4 regions of the Mesorhizobium sp. P3_A10 genome follow, and region 1 is predicted to be linked to each of the others. Evidence: predicted binding sites of a transcription regulator. Region 1 holds the regulator's gene; each other region holds the start of a gene.
The links. The regulator PhoB, encoded in region 1, activates phosphate uptake and scavenging genes when phosphate is short. The targets are predictions, from matches to a motif close to TGTCATNNANCTGTCAT.
Positions count from the first base shown of each region.

Region 1 (4,784 bases):
CATCGATTCTGATTGATTTTGATGTGTCGCTGACTTTTTTTCGAGGCTCGCAATAAATAATGACAGTGCTGCCGGCTTCTGCCAATATTTGGCTGGTGTCACCGACTGCCTTCAATATCATGAGAGGCCGCGACGACGACCGGGAGGAAAGCAGAAAGATGTCGGTTGGTATCCGCCACGACGATTTGCGCCGCCGCAACCGGGCGATGGTGCTCTCGGCCGTGCGCCGCGCCGGCCAGCCCTCTCGGACCGAGATCGCGGCGACCACCGGCCTCAGCCATTCGACCATATCGGCGATCTCCTCGGCCCTGATCACGGAAGGCATCCTCGCCGAGAGCAAGGCCAGCGAACCGGTCTCGCTGAAACGTGGACGGCCGCAAGTCGGTCTCGGGCTCAATCCGGAAGCCGCCGCGGTGATGACCGTGGTGCTGTCGCTGAATTTCCTCTCCGTCGCCGTCATCGACTATGCCGGCCAGGTGGTTGCCGAGGAACAGCGCCGGCTGGACACGCTGACCACGCCGCGCGACGAGCTGATCGGCGAATGCACGGCAATCGTGCGGCGCCGGCTCGAGGATCCCGACCTCGACACCCACAGCGTCGCCCGCATCGCCATGGGCATCCAGGGCATCACCGATTCGCACGCCCGCGCCATGCTTTGGTCGCCGATCACGCCGCAGACCGACATCGCCTTCGCCGACATACTAGAAGGCGAATTCGGCATTCCCGCCACCATGGAAAACGACTGCAACATGATGGCGGTGGCACTGCAGTGGCGCGATCCGGTCCGCTACCGCGACGATTTCATCGCCATCTTGCTGTCGCACGGCATAGGCATGGGCCTGGTGCTGAAGGGCGAGCTGTTCACCGGCACCCATTCCTCGGGCGGCGAATTCGGCCACATGATCCATCGGCCGGGCGGCGCGCTCTGCCGCTGCGGGCGGCGTGGCTGCGTCGAGGCCTATGCCGGCAACTACGCCATCTGGCGCAACGCCAGGCAACTGGGCGAAGACGCCGAGCCGGTCGCTGATGTCAGCGACGCCGACATGCGGGCGCTCGCCACCGCGGCACGCGAGAAGGACGGGCCGGAGCGCGAGGCCTACCGCAAGGCCGGCGAAGCACTCGGTTTCGGCCTCGGCAGCCTGTTTGCACTGATCGATCCCGCACCCGTCGCCATGGTCGGCGTCAGCGCCGCCGCCTTCGACCTTATCGAACCGGCGCTGCGCGAGGCCATCGCCCAGACCGCCGGCGGCCAGCATTCGAAATCGATCTCCTTCGACACCGAGCCGAACGAATTGCCGCTGATCCGCGAAGGCTGCGCGATGCGGGCACTGAGCTTCGTCGACCAGGAGATTTTCGCGCCGGGCGGGCAGGCAAAGGCGGGCGCCATCGGGAAAGACGTGGCCTAAAATCGAAATGTCGGATCGCGACGTGGGATGGGTTGAGATTCAGGTCAGCCCGGGAACCACTCCACGGTGGCCCGAGCGAGCGCTCCTTAGCAAACTATTATCCGCATACCAGAGCTTCGTACAAACCGATAGACGAAGAGCAATGCAATGCTAGATTGCAGGCCACCATAGCCATATAAAAGAACGTGGTAGAATGTTCAATCACACGACAGCGGTATATCGGACTGGTCTACAGCAACCAGGCTTCCTCAAAAGCTAGATCAGATATCGTCCGGCACTTTTCTTGATCTCCGTGTTGCTATTGCTTGGCGGCACCGCCGCCGCCCAACACCCTGGTCCAGGCTGCCCGGTTGGCCAATTGATAGATGCCAGAGAAGCATGGGGGAAATTCACCTCCAATGATGAGGCGACGGGATTTGCCAGACGTAAGTTCCTAGCCCTTGGCGCGGAAGAGTTCACAAAATGGCTATCGTGCCAGAGCTTTGAAGTGAGCGTTAGTCCCGGCCGAGGAACGACGACGAATATTCAAGCAAGCTTTATGCCACTAAGAAAAGACGAAGGTCTTTGGGTGCCTAGTGGAGCTTACTACTGGCTATTCCCACCAGGCCGTCACTCCATAGAAGCGCATATCGAAAAGGGACGATTGATAGACATTATTGCTATCGCAGAGAGCGAATAGGGAGAAAAAACGATCCGGCGATCCGCAAGTTGTACCTCTCAGTCACTCAGATATCGGTCGCATTTTTTTCAACATCAAGCCGGACGAATGCGCTGACCACTTCAACGACACTGGATATGCTTCCGTCGAAACTGAAGGCTTTAGTCTTCGCGGATCGCGTATCCGGCACCGCGAATGGTGCGGATGACGTCAGGCATGCGGCCATTGTTGACCGCCTTGCGTAAGCGCCCGACATGCACATCCACCGTGCGCTCGTCGATGTAGATCGTCTCGCCCCAGACATTGTCGAGCAGTTGGCTGCGCGAGAACACCCGGCCGGGGTGCCGCATCATGAATTCGAGCAGCCGGAATTCGGTCGGCCCGAGCCGGATTTCGCTCTTCTTGCGATAGACCCGGTGCGATTCGCGATCGAGCACGATGTCGCCGACCTTGAGCACGCTGGACAGCACTTCCGGTTTGGCGCGGCGCAGCAGCGCCTTCACCCTCGCCATGAACTCCGGCGTCGAAAACGGCTTGACCAGATAATCGTCGGCGCCGGTCGACAGGCCGCGCACGCGGTCGCTCTCCTCGCCGCGCGCGGTCAGCATGATGATCGGCAGCCGCTCTGTTTCGGGCCGCATCCTGAGGCGCCGGCAAAGTTCGATGCCGGAAACCGCCGGCACCATCCAGTCCAGCACCAGAAGGTCGGGCACGTTTTCCTGCAAACGGATCTCGGCCTCGTCGCCGCGCGTCACCACCTCGACCTGGTAACCTTCGGATTCGAGATTGTAGCGGAGAAGCACGCCCAGCGGCTCCTCGTCCTCCACCACCATGATGCGTGGCGCGATCATCGACTGGTCACCTTTGTCGTCATGCCGCCGGCGCGGACATCGCCGTCTCGTCCTGCTTCGGCCGATTGGCGGGCAGTTGCGAGCCGGTCAAAACATAGTACGCATTTTCGGCGATGTTGGTCACGTGGTCGCCGATGCGTTCGAGGTTCTTGGCGCAGAACAACAGATGCGTGCACGCGGTGATGTTGCGCGGGTCTTCCATCATGTAGGTCAACAGCTCGCGAAACACCGAGGTGTATTTGACGTCGATGCGCTCGTCGTCGTTTCTGAGCTTGGCGAGTGCTGCCGCATCGGCGGCGGCATATTCCTCGACCACCCCTTGCACCTGGATGAGCACCAGCTGAGCCATCGCATCGATGGAATGCGACAGGTCACGCGGCGTGACGCTGAGGCCGACGGTGCCGACGCGCTTGGCGATGTTCTTGGCGAGGTCGCCGATGCGCTCAAGGTCGCCGGCCATGCGGATCGAGCCGACCACTGCGCGCAGATCGTTGGCCATCGGCTGGCGCTTGGCGATCAGCGTGATGGCGCGGTCGTCCAGCTCGCGCTGGCGCGCATCCATGATGGCGTCGTCGGAGACGACGCGCTGCGCCAATGCGTTGTCCGAAGTGAGCAGCGCCTTGGTCGAGCCGCTGACCATCGAGCCGGCGAGGTCGCCCATGTCGCGGATCAGCTTGCTGATCTGCCCCAGCTCTTCATCGAAAGATGCGACGGTATGTTCACCCATGATCCTAGTCCTCGTGCCTGAAACTTCGCTGCCGGAACCGCTCAGCCGAACCGGCCGGTGATGTAGTCCTGGGTGCGCTTGTCGTCGGGGTTTGTGAACATCTTATCGGTGGCGCCCTCCTCGACGAGGTAGCCGAGATGGAACATCGCCGTGCGCTGCGACACGCGCGCCGCCTGCTGCATAGAGTGGGTGACGATGACGATCGTGTAGTTCTGGCGCAGTTCGTCGATCAGCTCCTCGACACGAGCGGTGGCGATCGGATCGAGAGCCGAACAGGGCTCGTCCATCAGGATCACCTCGGGCGACACGGCGATAGCGCGGGCGATGCACAGACGCTGCTGCTGGCCGCCGGAAAGGCCAGTGCCGGGTTCCTGCAAGCGGTCCTTGACCTCGTTCCAGATCGCCGCCTTCTTCAGGCTCGACTCGACGATCTGATCCATGTCGGCCTTGCGCTTGGCCAGTCCGTGGATGCGCGGGCCGTAGGCGACGTTCTCGTAGATCGACTTCGGAAACGGATTGGGCTTCTGGAACACCATGCCAACGCGGGCTCTCAGTTCGACGACGTCGATGCTCTTGTCGTAGATGTCCTCTTCGTCCAGCGTGATCTTGCCGGTCACCCGTGCCGAATCGATGGTGTCGTTCATGCGGTTGAGGCAGCGCAGGAATGTGGACTTGCCGCAGCCCGAAGGGCCGATCAGCGCCGTCACCTGGTTGAGGCGCACGTCGAGATTGACGTCGAACAACGCCTGCTTCTCGCCGTAGAACGCGCCGACCTTGTCGCCGCGCATTTTGATCACTTCGTTCGACTTGGCGTTCATTTTATCGCCCACAGCGTTTTCAAGGGACTGTTCGGTCATGATGTTCATACCAAAATGCCTTTTTTCTACCAGCGCCGCTCGAACCGACGCCGAAGCACGATCGCGGTGATGTTCATGGCCATGAGGAAGACCAGCAGGATGATGATGGCGCCGGACATGCGCTCGACGAAGGCGCGTTCGGCCTCGTTCGCCCACAGGTAGATCTGCACCGGCAGCGCCGTCGACGGATCGAACGGTGTCTTCGGATAGTCGGCGACGAAGGCGACCATGCCGATCAAGAGCAGCGGCGCGGTTTCGCCGAGCGCGCGCGCCAGGCCGATGATG
Region 1 is NZ_JBFUFZ010000007.1:114,791-119,574, reverse strand. Features, by position in the region: gene AC1DXU_RS24345 (ROK family protein) at 159-1,406, shown strand; gene AC1DXU_RS24340 (hypothetical protein) at 1,690-2,085, shown strand; gene phoB (phosphate regulon transcriptional regulator PhoB) at 2,226-2,915, opposite strand; gene phoU (phosphate signaling complex protein PhoU) at 2,935-3,642, opposite strand; gene pstB (phosphate ABC transporter ATP-binding protein PstB) at 3,684-4,508, opposite strand; gene pstA (phosphate ABC transporter permease PstA) at 4,526-4,784, opposite strand, start outside.

Region 2 (4,784 bases), on a different contig from region 1:
CCTTCCAGTCGACCGAGGTCGCCTTGGCCAGGATGGTGATGCCGCGTTCCTTTTCGAGGTCGTTGGAATCCATGGCGCGCTCGGCGACGCGTTGATTGTCGCGGAAGGAGCCGGATTGCCGGAGCAATTGATCAACCAGGGTGGTTTTTCCATGGTCGACGTGCGCGATGATCGCGATGTTACGAATTTTCATGTTGTGGTCTCGGGAGCGTTGCAGGCAGCAGGCCAAAAGGCGCTGCCTCTTTCGGTTGGGCGGCTCATACAGGGTTTTTCGCAATTGCGAAAGAGGCGGCTCGTCACCAAATACTCATCAAATCTTAAACATCCGCGTGTGAAATGATTTCATTAACCAAGGCGGGAACCTTTCGGGGCCCGGGCAGTTCGACCTCTATGACCGATCAAGTCATCAGATTCCGGCAAATCTTCGTGTGGACCGCCCTCGCGGTCGTCCTTGCCGCTGGCGCCGCCCAGTCGGCCGCGACGCTGAAACAGACGCAGCCCGCGCTAGCGTCCGATACGCCGACCGCAGAGCAGCTTTTTGCCGACGCCCCCGATGGCGTCGACCCGATGGTGACCGGGCCGGTCAGCGCCGCCTTCAAGCAGCGGCAGGAAGCCGCCAACTGCGATAACGCGGTCTGGCCCAACATTCCGACGGTTTGCTATCCGAACTAGCCTCGGCTCTTACGCCGACCGCACCGGATCCAGCGTCACCTTGTAGAGCTCGTTGTCGTCGCGATCCATCAGCCGCACCGTCAGCTGCTCGGTGGCGCCGGAAATGTCGACGAGGCCGAAGAACTGCAAGCCGGCTGATGGCGGCAGGTTCTGGCCCTGCTCGGCGGTCGGCGCCTTGATGAATTTCAGTTCCGGACCGAAGGTCATGTCGAAATCGTTCGGACCGAACGTGCCGGCGTGGATCGGACCCGAGACGAATTCCCAGAATGGATTGAAATCCTGGAACTGCGCCTTTTCGGGACTGTAGTAGTGCGCCGCCGTGTAGTGCACGTCGGCCGTCAACCAGACGGTGTTGCTGATGCCGGCATTCTTGATGTAGCGCAGCAGATCTGCGATCTCGAGCTCGCGGCCCTTGGGCAAGCCGTTGTCGCCATTGCTGACCGCCTCGGCCCCGACCTTCTTGGCGCCGTCGTTCCAGACGACGAGGCCGAGCGGCATGTCGGCGGCGATGATCTTCCAGGTCGCCTTCGAGTTTGCCAATTCGCGCTTCAGCCATTTCGTCTGCTGTTCGCCCAGCATGCGCGATTCCGGCGTCATCGTATCCTGCATGTCCGGACCGTTGGGACCGCGATAGGAGCGCATATCGAGGAAGAACACGTCGAGCAGCGGCCCGTAGGCGATCTTGCGGTAAACGCGGCCGGGCTCGGACGGCTCGTAGCGGATCGTCGTCATCTCATGGAAGGCGCGGGCCGCGCGGGCCGCCAGCACATGGATGGATTTTTCCTTGTAGCGGTCGTCGGCGCTCAGGTCCTTTGAATCCGACCAGTTGTTCAGCACCTCATGGTCGTCCCACTGGTAGAAGGTCGGGCAGATGGCGCTCAAACCGAGCACGTTCTTGTCCATCATGTTGTATTTCCACTGGTCGCGGTACTCGTCCAGCGTCTCGGCAACCTTGCGCTTGCCGTCGATGAGCACGACGTTCTTCCACTTGCCGCCGCCGGGCAGGTCGACCTCGTCCTTCATGGCGCCGTCGGCATAGATGGTGTCGCCCGAATGCAGGAAGAAGTCGGGCGTATGCTTGCCGATCGTGGCGTAGGTCTTCATGCCGGTCTCGTCGATGCCCCAGCCCTGGCCCGCGGTATCGCCCGACCAGGCGAACTTGATGTCGCGCTTGGAGGCTGGTGCTGTGCGGAAGCGGCCAACGATCGGCTCGGACACCGCATTGATGTCAGAGAGATCGGCCGCGACCATGCGGTAGAAAATGTCCTGGTCGGAAGCGAGGTCGGTGAGCAGCCGCTTCACCGTGTAATCGCTGGCCGGCGACGTATCGAGCGGCGCCAGCCGGGTGGCATTGGCGAAATTTTCGGTCGACGACACCTCGAACATGACCCGCGACGGCCGATCCGTGCGCGTCCACACCACACCGCTGGTGGCGTCGACGTCGCCGGACTGGATGCCGTGGGTGAAAGCCGGCCGCTGGTTGGCGCGCGAATAATAGGGCATCGCCAGCCCCGAGACGCCGACCAGGCCTACGGCGCTGGCGGAGGTGACGAAAGCGCGGCGGGAAATCTTGTTCATGGCTGTCTCCTGGATGGCTTCGAACGGTGCCACCAGAGTCCAGCTTCAATGTTTCAGGCGCATCTCGGGATGATGAAGGTTTGATAACAACGGACAGGCAAGCTGCCAATCTCCCCCCTCGTGGGGGAGATGGCCGGCAGGCCAGAGGGGGGCGCTGTCCCGCCGACGTAGCAATTCACGGAGCGCAGCCTTTGCGGCAGAACGGTAGGTAGGACCAAAGGCTGGCGATCCTTCACGCCCCCCTCTGCCCTGCCGGGCATCTCCCCCACGAGGGGGGGGAGATTGGCAGTTCCGCCGCCGCGCCTTAAGCCGCCTGCGGTTCCGGATCAAACGCCGGCTGGCTGGTGTTGATCAGCAACGAGATACACGCAGCCGCGATCGCCGTCATGCCGGCGATCAGGAAGGCCAGTTCGTAGTTGCCCTGCAGCTCGCGCATGGTGCCGCCGAAGAAAGCCGCGGACGCCGCCCCGATCTGGTGGCCGGCAACGATCCAGCCGAACACGATCGGCCCGCTGCGATCGCCGAACGCCTCGTTGGCGAGCCGCAAAGTCGGCGGCACGGTGGCGATCCAGTCCAGACCGTAGAGCACGGCGAAGATGATCAGGCTCATCGCCGAAAAGCCGGAATAGGGCAGGTAGATCAGTGCCAGACCGCGTATCCCGTAATAGACGCCGAGCAGCTTGCGCGGATCGAAACGGTCGGTCAGCCAGCCCGACAGCGTCGTGCCGATCAGGTCGAATATGCCCATCAGCGACAGCAGGCCGGCGGCCTGCACCTCACCGATGCCCATATCGCTGCAGAAGGAAATCAGATGCGTGCCGACCAGCCCGTTGGTCGTGAAACCGCAGATGAAGAAGGTGGCAAACAGATACCAGAAGACGCGGGTGCCGGCGGCGCGGCGCAGCGTGTTCAGCGTATGCGCGAGGAAATTGCCTTGCGATGCCGGTGGCACCGGCGGCACGTCGTCGAGCTCGGCGCCGTAGCGCACCATGCCGATCGAGGCCGGACGCTCCGGCACCAGCAGCCAGACCAGCGGCAGTAGGCAAGCGGTGGCGACGGAAATGGCGATGGCGACCGGCTTCCAGCCGCCCGACTGGGCAAGCGCGGCCAGCAGCGGCAGGAACACCAGCAGGCCGGTGGCGCTGGAGGCCGACATCAGCCCCATCACCAGGCCGCGATTGGTCTTGAACCAGCGATTGACGATGGTGGCGCCAAGCACCGTGGCGACCGCGCCTGAACCGATGCCGGAAAACACACCCCAGGTGATGAGCAGATGCCACGGCTTGGTCATCAGCAGGCTGAGCGCCGTCGAGCCCGACATCACCACCAGCGAGGCAAGCAGCGTGCGGCGCAAGCCGATCCGCTCCATCAACGCCGCGGCAAATGGCCCGGTCATGCCATAGAGGAAAATGCCAACGGCAGCGGCCAGCGAAACCACATCGCGCCGCCAGCCAAAACTTTCCTCCAGTGGCAACATCATGACGGCGGGCGCCGAGCGCAGGCCGGCCGCAATCAGCAGGCAGAGGAAGATGACACCGACCACGACGAAAGCGTAGCGCTGGCCAAAGGGACGAGATTGAGTTATCATGTTACTGACCGGTACGTTGCAGTTGAGGCGAAGGTATACGTACCGATCGGTAACACTGTCAAGCGAGTCTTCGGATGCCATCGGACAAAAATATTGAACCACCCATCAAGGACGCTCACGCATCGGCGCCGAAGGCTGCTGACAAGATCCTCGACGTGGCATACGATCTGTTCTACCGGCGCGGCATCAGAGCAATCGGCGTCGACGAGATCGTCAAACGCGCCGGCGTCACCAAGCCCAGCCTCTACCGCAGCTTTCCCTCCAAGGACGAGCTGGCAGCCTCCTATCTCAGGCAATACGACCTCGAATTCTGGGATCGCTTCGACGAGGCGGTAGCCGCCCATCCCGGCGACCCGCGCGCGCAGATCAAGGCTTTCTTGACCCGCGTCGGCAAACGCACGCAAAGACCCGACTATCGCGGCTGCGGCATGACCAATGCGGCGGTGGAGTATCCCGAGCACGGCCACCCGGCTCGCGTGGTGAGCGAGGCCAACAAGCAGGAATTGCGTCGCCGCTTGCGCGCCATGGCGGGTGCGATGGGCGCGCAGGACGCCGACACTTTAGGCGACGGGCTGCTGCTTTTGATCGAGGGCGCCTACATCAGCGGCCAGTTGTTCGGGCTCGGTGGCCCGGCACAGTCGGTGGCGCGTAATGCCGACCTGCTGATCGGGGCGAGCTTGAAGAAGTAAGACTTTCGAGCGTCGGCGCTGCCCCTTGTGTCTTTCGAATCATGCAGGATCGGGTTGGCGAGTGACCCGGGTCACGACCGGGTCACTCGCTGCGGCGGAAGCCCGCGTGCCCCTTGGTTTGAGTCCGCAGGTGAGCAAGGAGCTCCGACCGCATCTTCCATAGCCCGAACGGTTGCCAGGGTTCGACCCCGCACCAGCAAGGAAGGGATCAGAAGATGACACAAATCGCGCTTCGTGTCGGCATCGATGTGGCCAAG
Region 2 is NZ_JBFUFZ010000010.1:4-4,787, reverse strand. Features, by position in the region: gene typA (translational GTPase TypA) at 1-193, opposite strand, end outside; gene AC1DXU_RS27810 (hypothetical protein) at 391-672, shown strand; gene AC1DXU_RS27805 (alkaline phosphatase D family protein) at 682-2,250, opposite strand; gene AC1DXU_RS27800 (MFS transporter) at 2,555-3,838, opposite strand; gene AC1DXU_RS27795 (TetR/AcrR family transcriptional regulator) at 3,913-4,527, shown strand.
Region 2: AC1DXU_RS27805 (alkaline phosphatase D family protein) is a predicted target of PhoB. The motif match lies at 2,323-2,339, and genes of this name have one in related genera.

Region 3 (4,784 bases), on a different contig from region 1:
TCGCCGGCGAGCCACGGCCAGTTCTACGAGCTCTATGCCATTGCCGCGGCGGTGCTCGGCGGCTTTTCGCTGCGCGGCGGCGAAGGCTCGCTGATCGGCGTGATCCTCGGCACGGTGCTGCTGCAGGAATTGCAGAACCTGGTCAACCTGCTCGGCATCCCCTCCTCGCTCAACTTCGCGGTGATGGGCGGCGTCATCCTGATCGGCGTGCTGGTCGACCAGCAATGGGGCGTGTTCCGGGCGCGGCGGCTGATGATGGACGCCACCCGCAAGAGCGTGGCGGGCGCGGCGGCGGAGTAGCTGCTCGCAGCGGGCTAAATCATCCCCGACATATCGGAAAAGGCCATCGCCTTGCGCAGCACGTCGGCGAAACGTTCGCCGGCCGCCTCGCGCGGACCGCTGTTGTCGATCGAGGTCACGCCAGGCCCAGACAACGTCACATTGGCACTGCGCGCCAGTCGCGCCAGCACTTCGCCGCGCGATTCGCGGCCGCGCATTGCCAGCCGCTCGGCCAGCACCTCCGGCGAGGCGGTGATCTCGACGATGGCCAGATTGGCGTAGCGCTCGCGCAGCACCGGGATGATGGCGCGGGAGACATTCGCGATCGCAACACGTCCATTGGCGACGGACCAGTCGACATCGACCGGGATGCCATAGCGCAGGCCATGCGCTTCCCAAGAGACGGCGAAGGCGCCGTCGGCTTCGGCCTCGACAAAGGCGGCGTCGGCCAGCGTGTCGTGGTCTTCGCTGGTGATGTCGCTCGGCCGGGTGATGACCCGCCGCACGAATTCCAGCCGCGTCTCCTCGGTGAAGCAGGTGCGGGCGTAGCCGATCACCGTGTCCTTGCCGGCACCGCTTGGGCCGACAACAGCGACGAAGACGCCGTCGCGGATCGGAAACGTCTCGGCGGACAATTCACGCTCGATCAATGCCGACACCATCATGCGACCCGGCGTCCCTGCCGCCAGACCGTGCGGACGACCGGCACGTGGTCGTCGACACGCACGCGAACCAGATCGGCGCGCCGCCCCAGTTCGATGACGCCGCGGTCGGTGAGACCAACCGCATCGGCCGGATTCTTGGAGACCATGGCCACCGCCTGCGGCAAGGAAATGCCCTCGACCACGTCGCCGAGGAAGAAGGCGGACTGGATCAGGCTGAACGGAATGTAGTCGGACGACAGGATATCAAGCAGGCCTTCACCGGCAAGCGTGCGGGCCGAGACATTGCCCGAATGCGAGGAGCCGCGCATGACGTTGGGCGCGCCCATCAGCACGCCGAGGCCGGCGTCCTTCGAGGCCCTTGCGGCTTCCTCGGTGGTCGGGAATTCGGCGACGCGCACACCTTGCTCGATCGCCTCGTCGACATGGCCTGCCGTGGCGTCGTCATGGCTGGCCAGAACGATGCCGCGCTCATGGCAGGCGGCGGCGATCACCGCCCGGTTGGGGGCCGAATTCCGCGCCGATTCCGCCATCCGCTTGTCGCAGAACAGCTTGAAGTCGCGGTCCGTCAGCTTCAGCTTGCGCTGGTAGTAATAGGCGTAGGTCTCAAGATTGACGAACTGGCGCTGGCCGGGCGCATGGTCCATCAGCGACGCCAGCTTGACCCGTTCGTCGCCGTCGAAATGGGCGAAGGCGGCGAGGCAATCGGGCGCGGAAACCTCGCAGCGCAGATGGATGAAATGGTCGGCCCGCAGCCGGTCCTGCTGGACGCTGTCCTCGATAGCGTCGGCCAGCTTGCGGATGTCCAGGGATGTCAGGTCGGCATCTTCGTCCATGCCGACGCGCAAGGCATCGAGCACGGTGGTGATGCCGGCGGTGGCCACCTGCGCGTCGTGAGCGAGCACCGCAGCGATCGGATTCCAGCGCACCTTGGGCCGCGGCGCATAGTGGCCTTCGAGGTGGTCGGTATGGAGTTCGACCAGGCCGGGGATGATATAGTCGCCGCCCATATCCTCGCCGGTTCGCCCAGCGCCGGCCTCGATGCCGGCGATGAAACCGTCGCGCAGCACGATCGAGCCTTCGACGATCTCGTCGGCAAGGACGATGCGGGCATTGTTCAGAACGGTCTCGGCGGTCATTGCAGGCAGTCCTTGCTAGTTCAGCGTCAGGCAGTTTTTCTGGCGGCGCGGCGCCCGAGCGCGTGATGGGAAAGCACCATGAACGGGGCGCCGGGTTCGGTTTCGACAAACAGCGTCAGCGCGTCGACCGGCACCGGCTGTTGCAGCACCTGCGCAAACAGGCTGTCGATTGCTGCGCGCAAACGGGGGCTTTCCTGTGACCCGGCGCGGCCGGACAGCGTCATGTGGAAGCGAAAGGTCTCGAAGACGTAGGGGTAGCCCCACTGGCAGAGATTGCGGAACTCGGCCGGCTTCAGCGAATCGGGGCTGCGGCGTTCGATTTCCGCTTCGGTCAGCGGCGCGCGAAAACGGTCGAAGCCGAGCACGACATCGTCGGCGAAGCGGTTGAGCGCCGGCAGCGGTCCTTCTGGCACCAGCGCGAAGAAACTGTCGATCTGGCTGACGACCAGGCGGGGGATGGTCACCACCTGGGTCGCTTCGGCAAAAGCGTCAAGTGCCGCGCGAAGCGAGGCTTCCGTCTCGTTGGGGGTCAGCCGGAAGGGTGCCTTCAGCGTCGCATGAAAACCGTAGCGGCGGGCCGACGCGGTGTGGAAGGCGACTTCCGCCGCAGAAAGGTCGGCAACGGCCTCAACCGGGCGGGTGGCGGCACCGAACGGATCGCGGCCGAGCCAGTTGGCGGCGATCCGCGCCAGCGGCTCGTCCTGCCTTGGGGTGAAATAGATGGCGTAGCGCATGAGAAAAACCTCGTCAGCCCGCTGCCATAGGTGATTTCCATGACGGATTGACGAAGCTTTGAAGGGTTTTCGATGGCAAATCGACCCAGAAGGTCGTTAGCCGACGATTTTTCCTTGCTGGACCAATGGCTTCAGCCGATCAGGCCTTCATCAGCCATTCGTGCTCGGGCGCGTTGTGGAATTTCCACGTCCGCTTCGGTCCGGCCATGACGTTGAGATAGTAGAGATCATAGCCGTGGCAGGCGGCACAGGGGTGGTAGCCCTCGGGCACCAGCACGACATCGCCGTCCTCGATCGCCATCGCCTCGTCCAGCGCCCGCGCGCCATTCTTGTCGGCATCGGTGTAGACGCGCTGGAAGGCAAAACCCTGCGGCGGGTTGAGGCGGTGATAGTAGGTTTCCTCGAGGTAGGATTCGGCAGGCAGATTGTCCTGGTCGTGCTTGTGCGGCGGGTAGCTCGATGTGTGGCCGCCCGGCGTGATGACCTCGACCACCAGCAGCGAATCGGCCGGCTTGCCCTCCGGCAGGATGTTGGTGACATAGCGCGTGTTGGTACCCTTGCCGCGCACTTCCTGGCCGAGATCGTCGGGCGCGATGACACGGACAGGCAGGCCGCCGCCGAGGCCGGGCGCAGAGCAGACGGCGAGTTCGAGTTCGGTGTCTGCGGTCACCGACCAGTCGGAGCCCGCGGGCACATAAACCGACCACGGCTTGCCTTCGAAAGGCGACATGCGCTCGCCAAGCAGGCCGAGCTCCTTGCCGCCGGCGCTGGCTTTGCCCTTGCCGGTGACGAACACCAGGCAGATTTCCCGGTCGCCCGTTTGCCCGGAGGCGCTCTCGCCGGGCTTCAGCCGATGCAGGTCGAAGCCGACATAGGTCCAGCCGGCGCTTTTCGGCGTGACATGGGCGACGCGGCCATGACCCTTGTTGGCTTTGACGAGCAGTTTCGACATCTGGTCTATTCCTTCGGTTCGGCGTCGGTCGATGCCTTGTCCTCATCGACCGGCTTGTAGAGGTAGAAGAACTGCCAGACGGCGTAGCCGGCGAAACCAAGCGCGAGCACGCCCCAGAATGGCGTGCCGGTGGCAAATTCGATCACCGACCAGGCGAGGCAGACCACGACAATGGCAACGCGCCGCCACAAGGGCCGGAAGAACGGGTGCTCATAGTCTTTCATCGGGCCAATCCGGGTTTCACCAACTGGGCATCAGATAAGCTGCCCGCCGCCGGGAATCCAGCATTCATGCGTTTGGGAAACCTTGCGTTTCAACCGTGTAGCCAGCGGCGGTCATCACCCGCATCAGTTCCTTGTAACCAACCTGCGCCATCTTCAGCGGCGGATTCTTCTTCGGATCCTGCTCGGCCTCGACCACGAACCAGCCTTCATAGCCATGGTCCGCCAGCTTTTGCACGATGGCGCCAAAGTCGAGCGAGCCGTCGCCCGGCACGGTGAAAGCGCCAAGCGCGACGGCATCGAGGAAGGATTGTTTGGTGCGGTCGAGCTTGTCGATCACGCCCCTGCGCACATCCTTCACATGGACATGGCTGATGCGCTTGTGGTGGTTGTCGATGGCGCGCAGCACGTCGCCGCCGGCAAAGGCGAGGTGACCGGCGTCGAGCAGCAGCGGGATGCCTTCGCCGGAATGGCGCATGAAGGCATCGAGCTCCGGCTCGGTCTCGACCACGGCCGCCATATGGTGGTGATAGGACAGCGGCATGCCTTGTTCGGCGCACCATTCGCCGAATTCGGTCAGACGCCGGCCATAGGCCTTCATCTCGTCGCCCGAAAGTTTCGGCTTGGTGGCGAGCGGCTTCGAGCGGTCGCCCTGGATGGAACGGCCGACCTCGCCATAGACGATGCAAGGCGCGTTGACCGCCTTGAACAGGTCGATCATCGGCTGGATGCGATCCTTGTTCTTTCCCATCTCCTCGTCGACCAGCGTGCCGGAGAACCAGCCGCCGCACAGCGTG
Region 3 is NZ_JBFUFZ010000004.1:238,498-243,281, reverse strand. Features, by position in the region: gene AC1DXU_RS18000 (ABC transporter permease) at 1-300, shown strand, start outside; gene phnN (phosphonate metabolism protein/1,5-bisphosphokinase (PRPP-forming) PhnN) at 315-944, opposite strand; gene AC1DXU_RS17990 (alpha-D-ribose 1-methylphosphonate 5-triphosphate diphosphatase) at 941-2,080, opposite strand; gene AC1DXU_RS17985 (DUF1045 domain-containing protein) at 2,107-2,814, opposite strand; gene iolB (5-deoxy-glucuronate isomerase) at 2,954-3,766, opposite strand; gene AC1DXU_RS17975 (DUF3329 domain-containing protein) at 3,772-3,990, opposite strand; gene iolE (myo-inosose-2 dehydratase) at 4,055-4,784, opposite strand, start outside.
Region 3: AC1DXU_RS17985 (DUF1045 domain-containing protein) is a predicted target of PhoB. The motif match lies at 2,854-2,870, and genes of this name have one in related genera.

Region 4 (4,784 bases), on a different contig from region 1:
ATCATCCCCGAGCTCAAATGGCAGCTCGGCTATCCCTTCGCCATCGGCCTAATGATCTTGTCGGCGATCCTGCCCTTCTGGTATTTCCGCCGCCGCGGCTGGCTCTGAGCAAGGCTTGGATCACCAGAAATCGCTTGACCAAACGCCGTCAGGCCTGCATCCGGGATGCCCGATCCTTAGCGATCGTACAATCTTGAACCGGATTCGGATGATGACCGGAAAGACCTGGGCCTACGAGGATTTCACCGAGGGCGCGTCGCTCGACCTCGGCAGGAAGCTGGTAAGTGCGGCCGAGATCATCGAATTCGCGCAGGAATTCGATGCGCAGCCGATGCATCTCGACGAGGCCGCGGGCAAGGCAAGCCTGCTTGGCGGGCTGGCGGCTTCCGGCTGGCATACCTGCGCGATGTTCATGCGCATGCTGTGCGACGCCTTCCTGCTCGACTCGACCTCGCAAGGGGCGCCCGGCGTCGACCAGGTCAAATGGAAGAAGCCTGTGCTGGCCGGCGACACGCTCACCGGCAACGCCACAGTGCTTGCCAAGCGCATTTCCAGATCGAAGCCGCAGATAGGCCTGATCACCATGCGCAGCGAACTGTTCAACCAGCGCGGCGAGAGCGTCTTCGAATTCGAGAACACCTGCATGTTCCTGACCCGTGAGGCCAGCGCATGACGCTGGACGACTATTTCTGCATCGGTGTCACCGTCACGCTCGGTTCGCATAGATTCGAACCCGAGGCGATCAAGGCGTTCGCCCGCAAATACGATCCGCAGGTCTTTCATGTCGACGAGGAAGCGGCAAAGAACAGCGTCCTTGGCGGCCTCTGCGCCTCGGGCTGGCACACCGCAGCCACCTGGATGAAATACAATCTCGAAACCCGCATGGATGCCGAAGGCATCCACTGGACCGGCCCCGGCCCGTTGCCCGAATTCGGCCCCTCGCCCGGCTTCAAGAACCTGAAATGGCTGAAGCCTGTCTATGCCGGTGAAACCGTCACCTTCAGCCGCACCGCACTTTCCCATCGCCCCATTGCCTCGCGCCCCGGCTGGCGGATGCTGGCGCTGCGCGCGGAAGCCTTCGGTTCGACCGGCGACAAGGTGCTGGAGTTTGAGAGCGCGGTGCTGGTGAAGGCAGGGTGAGTTTCTTCCTTCTCCCCGTTCACGGGGAGAAGGTGCCCGAAAGGCGGATGAGGGGCGGCACCAACGTAGCGTCTTATCCTCGACCGCCGCACTTACCCCTCACCCTGCTCCGCTCGCTTCGCTCCCTTCCCTCTCCCCGTAAACGGGGCGAGGGAGAAGAGCTAATGCCCTTCAAACCCAATCAGCGTCCGCACCGGCACCCCGAGCGCCTCCAGCTTGGCACGCCCGCCGAGGTCCGGCAGGTCGATGACAAAGCAGGCGGCAAGGATGTCGGCGCCGATCTGCCTGAGCAGCCTCACCGCCGCCTCCGCCGTGCCGCCGGTGGCGATCAGATCGTCGACGAGGATCACCTTCTCGCCCGGCGCGACGCCGTCCTTGTGCATCTCCATTTCGTCCAGCCCGTATTCCAGGCTGTAGGCGACGCGCACCGTCTCGTAGGGCAGCTTGCCCTTCTTGCGGATCGGCACGAAGCCGGCCGAAAGCTGGTGGGCGACAGCGCCGCCCAGGATGAAGCCACGTGCCTCAATGCCGGCGATCTTGTCGATCTTCTGGCCGGCATAGGGATGCACCAACTCGTCGATGGCGCGGCGGAAGGCCCGCGCATTGCCGAGCAATGTGGTGATGTCACGAAACAGGATACCGGGCTTCGGATAATCGGGAATGGTGCGGATCGCGGCAAGCAGCGTGTCTTCAAGGGACGATTTCATCAGGCGGCTCTCCGGGGATTGGTCGTCCAGATTCGGCAGTAGGACGTCAAAGGGATTTGGCCGATCGTAACCCGGCTAGGCCAGGGACGGCTACCGCGATGTGTCGCCTGGCAAAAAATTGTCTGGCAAAGGATCGGTTCGCTTCGTGGCAGTGGCCGCACTAAAAAGGGCGCCTAGGGCGCCCTTTTTTCGTGTGCCGGCTGCCTTTTTGAGCAGGACGGTCGTCACATGCCGAGGTCGGAGCGGAGCTCGGACCTTGCCACTTCGTACTCGGCCTTGAAATCGGGGCGGCTGAGCAGGATGGCGGCAATGACGCTGCCGGAAATCTTGCCCACCTCGATATCGGACGGATAGTGGATGCCGCCGACCTCACGGTTGTGGGCATATTCGGCCGCGCGCGCCATGATCTCGGCGCGCTTTTCCGGAACCATGTCGGAAAGGATGATGCCCATCATCGTGCCGACGGTGGCATGGCCGGACGGCCAGGAACCGGAACTCGACAACTTGACCACGGGCTTGACCAGATCGCTCAGCTGATGCGGGCGCGGACGCTTCCAGACATCCTTGGCCGGGTCGACGACCGCGCCTTCGGTGGCAACGACCCGATCGAAGAAGGCGCTGAACTTTGGCAGCGTTTCCTTGTTGAACTTCGGTCCCATGACATCGGCGAAGCGCCAGACGTCCTCCTGGGCATCGGCGATGGCCCGGGCTTCCATTTCAGGGGTGCGCGTCACCTGCAGCGTCAGCACCTCGCCCAACTCGGCTTTCGTCTGGGCGGAATCGTTTGCCGGCGGCGGTGGCAGGATCATCGTTAGGTCGATGTCCTTGTTGGTGACGAACGGTGCCGCGTCCTCGGCATAGGCCGTGGAGCCGACGACAAGCAGCAGAAGGCCTGCTGCCAGCGATGCATATTTTTTCATGGGTGCGATCCTTTGATGAGGGCGGCTCAGCATCACCGAAAGCGGTGACGGCCATGTGACACGGCCACTGTTCTCACCTGCTCCAGAATGCAAAAAGGGCGCCTTTCGGCGCCCTCGCATTTTCGAAGCTTGCAGCGCTCAGTGCGCCACGCCTTCCCAGACCTTGCGCTTGGTCAGGTAGACCAGGGCGCCGAACAAAAGCAGGAACACCAGCACGCGGAAACCGGTCTTCTTGCGGTCTTCCATGTGCGGCTCGGCCGCCCACATCAGGAAAGCCGACACGTCGCGGGAATACTGGTCGACGGTCTGCGGCGAGCCGTCATCATAGGTCACCTGGCCGTCGGAGAGCGGCTTCGGCATCTTCAGCGACACGCCAGACATAAAGTACGGATTGTAGTGCGTGCCCTCCGGAATCACCATGCCGGCCGGCGGCTGCTCGTCATAGCCGGTCAGCAGCGAGTGAATGTAGTCGGGACCACCCTGGGCGTACTGGGTGAAGATGTCGAAGACGAAGCGCGGAAAGCCGCGCTCGACGCCGCGCGCCTTGGCCAGCAGCGACATATCGGGCGGGGCAGCGCCGCCATTGGCGGCAGCGGCGGCCTCGACGTTGGCGAACGGCGCCGTGAAATGGTCGGACGGCTTGCCCGGGCGGTCGAACATGTCACCGGCATCGTTGGGGCCGTCATGGATGGTGTATTCGGCGGCAAAGGACTTCACCTGCGCCTCCGAATAACCGAGCCCTTCCAGCGTCCGGAAGGCCACCAGGTTCATCGAATGGCAGGCCGAGCAGACTTCCTTGTAGACCTTCAGGCCGCGCTGCAGCTGCGCCTTGTCATAGGTACCGAACGGACCGGCGAAGCTCCAGTCCATCTCCTTCGGCTCATCGATCGGGAAATGCGTCGGCGCGGCAGCGTTGTGTGCCTCTTCGGCGGCGATTGCCCCGGTGCCTGCAGCTCCAACGCCGGCGGCCACAAGGCCAATCAGCGCCAGCGAGGTGAGAATCTTCTTCATGCCAAATCCCCTTAGATTCTCTACCGCTCAGCCCTTGGTTTCCGGCGCGGCCGTGGCGCCGGTCGGATGGCCGCTGCCGCCCTTGTTCTTCTCGAGCACCGCCTCGGTGATCGAATTGGGCAGCCTGCGCGGCGTCTCGATCAGCCCCAGCACCGGCAGCGCGACCAGGAAGAAGGCGAAGTAGAACAGTGTCGCCGCTTGAGCGTAGCCAACGTAGTTGCCCACGAACTCACCTATCAGGAGGGTCATTAGACCGCCGCCTTCCGCCGGCTGCGAGCCAAGCCAGCCAAGCAGGACGGCATCGGCCACGAACAGCCAGAAGAACAACTTGTACCAGGGCCGGTAAACCGCCGAGCGCACCTTCGAGGTGTCGAGCCACGGCACCAGGAACAGCATGACGATGGCGCCGAACATGCACAGCACGCCGCCGAGCTTGGAATTGATCGGCCCGATGTTGAAGGTGATGGCGCGCAGGATCGCGTAGAAAGGCAGGAAGTACCATTCCGGCACGATGTGGGCAGGCGTCTTCAGCGGGTTGGCGATCGTGTAATTGTCGGGATGGCCGAGAAAGTTCGGCAGGTAAAAGACGAAATAGGCAAAGACGAAAAGGAACACGATCATGCCGAACGCGTCCTTGATGGTCGCGTAAGGGGTGAAGGCGACGGTGTCGGTCTTCGACTTGACCTCGATGCCGGTCGGGTTCGACTGCCCGACCACATGCAGCGCCCAGACGTGCAGCACGACGACGCCGGCAATCATGAACGGCAGCAGATAGTGCAGTGCAAAGAAGCGGTTCAGCGTCGGATTATCGACGGCAAAGCCCCCGAGCAGCAGCTGCTGGATCCAGTCGCCGACCAGCGGAATGGCGCTGAAGAAGCCGGTGATGACGGTGGCGCCCCAGAAGCTCATCTGGCCCCACGGCAACACATAGCCCATGAAGCCCGTTGCCATCATCAGGAGGTAGATGATGCAGCCGAGGATCCACAGCAACTCGCGCGGCGCCTTG
Region 4 is NZ_JBFUFZ010000001.1:955,628-960,411, forward strand. Features, by position in the region: gene corA (magnesium/cobalt transporter CorA) at 1-108, shown strand, start outside; gene AC1DXU_RS04625 (MaoC family dehydratase) at 212-673, shown strand; gene AC1DXU_RS04630 (MaoC family dehydratase) at 670-1,140, shown strand; gene AC1DXU_RS04635 (adenine phosphoribosyltransferase) at 1,302-1,847, opposite strand; gene AC1DXU_RS04640 (acid phosphatase) at 2,072-2,767, opposite strand; gene AC1DXU_RS04645 (cytochrome c1) at 2,906-3,778, opposite strand; gene AC1DXU_RS04650 (cytochrome b) at 3,806-4,784, opposite strand, start outside.
Region 4: AC1DXU_RS04640 (acid phosphatase) is a predicted target of PhoB. The motif match lies at 2,812-2,828, and genes of this name have one in related genera.